DNA from 2 places in the Virgibacillus sp. FSP13 genome. Region 1 is predicted to be linked to the other one. Evidence: a T-box and tRNA genes for the amino acid it is inferred to sense, from the RefSeq annotation. Region 1 holds a T-box; the other holds one or more tRNA genes.

Evidence for each region. A T-box is a leader RNA that pairs with one kind of tRNA and senses whether it is charged. The one in region 1 lies ahead of ACW2QC_RS10345 (valine--tRNA ligase), so its partner is inferred to be a tRNA-Val.
Region 2: it has a tRNA-Val gene. The T-box ahead of ACW2QC_RS10345 (valine--tRNA ligase) is inferred to sense a tRNA for this amino acid. The anticodon was not compared.

Annotation. Positions count from the first base shown of each region.
Region 1 covers NZ_JBSVKG010000009.1:123,711-126,178, forward strand. Annotated here, with positions in the region: gene ACW2QC_RS10335 (hypothetical protein) at 1-358, shown strand, start outside; gene ACW2QC_RS10340 (hypothetical protein) at 355-543, opposite strand; T-box leader at 676-901, shown strand; gene ACW2QC_RS10345 (valine--tRNA ligase) at 944-2,468, shown strand, end outside.
Region 2 covers NZ_JBSVKG010000018.1:68,643-71,110, reverse strand. Annotated here, with positions in the region: gene fabI (enoyl-ACP reductase FabI) at 1-495, opposite strand, end outside; tRNA gene ACW2QC_RS14545 (tRNA-Glu) at 720-794, shown strand; tRNA gene ACW2QC_RS14540 (tRNA-Val) at 871-946, shown strand; tRNA gene ACW2QC_RS14535 (tRNA-Thr) at 1,195-1,270, shown strand; tRNA gene ACW2QC_RS14530 (tRNA-Tyr) at 1,311-1,395, shown strand; tRNA gene ACW2QC_RS14525 (tRNA-Gln) at 1,407-1,481, shown strand; tRNA gene ACW2QC_RS14520 (tRNA-Lys) at 1,520-1,595, shown strand; gene ACW2QC_RS14515 (hydroxymethylglutaryl-CoA reductase, degradative) at 1,801-2,468, shown strand, end outside.

The DNA of each region.
Region 1 (2,468 bases):
CCACTTCATAAATTGGGAGAAAGCACATTTTAATAATGCTGCTGTTGATTTGGCCGAATTATTCCATAATGTGACTAAATATTACGATAATCCGGCTGAAAGTCTCGTTGATATATTTTATGCTTACCTGGAAGAAAATAAATTAACAGAGACTGAATTATGTTTGCTTTCCATTTATTTATTAGACCCTAGTAAATACATAACAGTTGTTAATCAATATGTCGAGAACATGGCTGAATATTCCATGGTTGACCAGGTAATACAATTGCAGCATTACCATCGACAGCTATCATTTGCAGTAAAATGGACAGCGTATTCTGACACAGTTACCGAGTCCATTGATGAATCGGAAAGTTAAATCCATTCTAAATAAAAAGCAATAAATAGCCCGACAAGTAATCCTAATAAAAACACGTCTAATGTTGTTGGGAAAAATAAAGTACGAATTAATTGAAAAATTAAGATTGGAAGGGTACATTTTTCAACGACATAAAGACAATTTCTTACCCATGGTGGGAGCCGATAGCGATAATAACGAGCCAATTTACTCACCTTCTTCTTATCACTTTTTAGTATCTTTTTAATATGATATGAATAAATCAAGCTGTTTTGTGCAATACGTATATTAATTGTTGATTTTTTTAACCAATATCGCTAAAATAAGTTATAATGAAACGAAATGCGATGATAGGGAAGAGTACAGATGAATCACCTAAAGAGAGGGAAATCATGAGCTGAGAATTTCCTAGGATAGATTATTTGGAAGGTCGCCCTTGATGCAGCTTTTTTGAAGGAATTAGAAAAAGCCGGATCTTGTCCGTTATCAAGCATGAGTGTACGAGTGTAAAACGGCTTGTAAACAAAGGTGGTACCACGGAAATATATCCTTTTCGTCCTTTATTGGATGGAAAGGATTTTTTTGTTGACAAAAGGAGGGCTATATATGAGTGAAAAACCAAAATCGTCCTTACCTTCAAAATATAATCCACAGGAGATTGAGAAGGGACGTTATCAATTTTGGGTTGATGGTAAGTTTTTTGAAGCAACAGGTGATGAAAATAAGGATCCATATACAATTGTTATTCCACCGCCAAATGTAACGGGAAAACTACACCTTGGTCATGCGTGGGATACAACTATGCAGGATACGATTTCACGGATGAAACGAATGCAAGGTTATGATGTATTATGGCTACCTGGAATGGACCATGCAGGAATTGCAACACAGGCTAAAGTTGAAGCGAAATTGAGAGAACAAGGGAAAAGCCGTTATGATTTAGGCCGTGAAAAGTTTCTGGATACAGTATGGGATTGGAAAGAAGAATATGCCGATTTCATCCGAAAGCAATGGGAGAAGTTAGGTCTTGGTCTTGATTATTCTCGGGAACGATTTACGATGGATGATGGACTATCAAAGGCAGTTCGTGAAGTTTTTGTTACCCTTTATGAAAAGGGACTAATTTATCGCGGCGAATATATTATTAATTGGGATCCGCAAACAAAAACAGCACTCTCCGATATTGAAGTTATTTATCAGGAGTTGCAAGGGCATTTTTATCATTTGCGTTATCCGTTAAAAGATAGCGGCGAATTTATTGAGATTGCTACTACGCGTCCGGAAACGATGCTTGGTGATACTGCAATCGCAGTACATCCAAAAGACGATCGTTACAAGCATTTGATTGGCCGTAAAGTAATTCTGCCAATTGTTGGTCGCGAAATTGAAATTGTTGCTGATGAGTATGTAGATATGGAATTTGGTTCGGGTGCCGTTAAAATCACACCAGCCCATGATCCGAATGACTTTGAAGTTGGTAACAGGCATAACTTAAAACGAATTCTTGTGATGCATGAAGATGGGACAATGAATGAAAATGCGGGTAAATACGAAGGACTAGATCGCTTTGATTGCCGCAAACAAATTGTGGCAGATCTTCAAGAATCAGGTGTTCTATTTAAAATTGAAGACCATACACATCAAGTTGGTCATTCCGAGCGAAGTGGAGCAGTTATCGAACCATATTTGTCCACGCAATGGTTTGTAAATATGCAGCCTTTAGCAGATGCAGCAATTGATTTACAACAAAGTGATGAGAAAGTTAATTTTGTGCCAGAGCGTTTCGAACGGACTTATTTACATTGGATGGAAAATATCCGTGATTGGTGTATTTCCCGTCAATTATGGTGGGGGCACCGCATTCCGGCTTGGTACCATAAAGAAACTGGCGAGCTTTATGTTGGCAAAGAAGCACCAGCAGATGCAGAGAATTGGGAGCAGGATGAAGATGTGCTGGATACATGGTTTTCATCTGCATTATGGCCCTTTTCCACGATGGGATGGCCAGATACAAAGGCAGAAGACTTCGACCGTCATTTCCCAACAAATGCACTTGTGACTGGCTATGATATTATTTTCTTCTGGGTCGCACGAATGATTTTTCAGTCGAAAGAATTTACTGGCAAACGAC
Region 2 (2,468 bases), on a different contig from region 1:
TTTTGCCACTCCCATGACATTGTAGTTTTTAATAACTCGCTCTGCACCTAAATATGTCTGTGTAACAATACTTCCGCCCTCTGTCATTAATTCCTTTGCAGCTTTTGTAACAGCTGCCAATGAATATGCACTAATTTCCTGCGCTAACAGGAATCCCTCTCGTGAAGTATCAGCATATTCCCCTTTTAATTCTTCCTTATTGGCAAAGGCAACCGAGTGAACTAATCCATGAATAACGCCAACATTTTCTTTTATTTCGCTAAATGCTGAATCAATGCTTTCATCGCTTGCAACGTCACATGAAACGATCAATTTTGGTTGAATATCGTTTTCCTCAAGTAGTTTGACAAGCTTTTTTTGGGAACGTTCTTGTCTATTGGTGAAAATTAGATTTGCCCCCGCATTATGTAATGACTTGGTAATTCCCCACGCAATACTTCGTTGATTTGCTACCCCCATTACAACTATATTCTTTCCATTTAATAAATCAGACATTTGTGTACCTCCCATAAAGATTACTGTAAATATTATAACCTAAATATTAAAGTTAAAGAACCATGGATTGCTGTACAATACAAGGACTTTAATGAATTGAAATAAAAAAATTAAGAAAACTATTTTCCCTCTTTACAAAAATAGTATATCTGTATATAATAAGATTCGTTGGTTTACGACATAACCATGCAAAAGATGACAGTTATGAACACGCCATTATATATGGCCCGTTGGTCAAGTGGTTAAGACACCGCCCTTTCACGGCGGTAACACGGGTTCGAATCCCGTACGGGTCACCATTAAAGTAAAAGATAGCAAGATTTGCGTGTCAAAGTTGCGACAACATTTGGCAACACAAGTACGCACGCATGCATTGGAGGATTAGCTCAGCTGGGAGAGCACCTGCCTTACAAGCAGGGGGTCGCAGGTTCGAGCCCTGCATCCTCCACCATTATAGATGTAAAACACTCTTGCCGAAGTACAAGCATTCACTGAATAGCTTGGTGGAAATGTGTAAATACTTAGGTTAAATATTTATATAAGCCGGCCTAGCTCAACTGGTAGATCAAGCCGTTAACAACAATGAATTTTCTCCCATGTGCAGGCTTGCGAGGAGTGCAACATCACCGAATGAACTTGTAACACGACGAGCCCACTTGATGAACATACACGTAAGATAAAATAGCCTTAAATATATAAGCCGGTCTAGCTCAACTGGTAGAGCAACTGACTTGTAATCAGTAGGTTGGGGGTTCAAGTCCTCTGGCCGGCACCACTTTTTTTATGTATAAATCATGAGAACGTGTTAATAATACGGAGGGGTAGCGAAGTGGCTAAACGCGGCGGACTGTAAATCCGCTCCCTCTGGGTTCGGCAGTTCGAATCTGCCCCCCTCCACCATAGTTATTTGTTGGGCTATAGCCAAGCGGTAAGGCAGCGGGTTTTGATCCCGTCATTCCCAGGTTCGAATCCTGGTAGCCCAGCCATTTTTTATTTATAAATACATAACAACTTCAACTTACCCGAGCCATTAGCTCAGCCGGTAGAGCATCTGACTTTTAATCAGAGGGTCGGAGGTTCGAATCCTCCATGGCTCACCATCATAATCAAACGAAGAATGCTAGCATAGATATAGAGTACATAGTATTATTAGAAATAAACAAGGTCGTTATGTTTTGTAACAACCTTGTTTATTTGCATTTTATACTGTTTTTTTACATAATAGAAGCAGTAATTTTTTTACCAAAATAACTAATTATAAATGAAAAAAATATATTATATTGAATTGCAAAAGGATGAATTGGTATGATAACTTCTAGAATCCCTGGTTTTTATAATATGACTGTTGAAGAACGAAGAGAATTATTGGCATCCAAGCACGTAATTGATGATGAAAAAAAGGGGCACTCACTTGAACAAGATGCCTTACCAGTTACTACAGCAGATAACATGATTGAGAATGTTATTGGAACTTATCCATTACCACTTGGATTAGGACTGAACTTTTTAATCAATGGAAAAGATTATATTGTACCAATGGCAATTGAGGAGCCCTCTGTTGTTGCTTCAGCTAGTCATATAGCAAAAATTGTTCGGAATGCTGGTGGTTTTACAACAGAAGCTACAGGAAGAGTCATGATTGGGCAAATACAAGTTGTTGGTTGTCCAGATATGGATGCCGCTAAAGCCACTGTATTGGCAGAAAAGGATGCATTAATCAATGACGCGAACGCTGCATATCCTAGCTTGGTTGCTAGAGGTGGCGGTGCAGAGGATCTAGAAGTACGACTTTTAAATGAAGAATCGGGCTCGAAATATGGTAAAATGTTAGTAGTCCATGTCTATATAAATACGTGTGATGCAATGGGTGCAAATATAATCAATACCATGGTGGAATCATTAGCACCAACGATTGAACAATTAACAAAAGGAAAAGTTTTTTTACGTATCCTTTCTAATTATGCTGATCGATG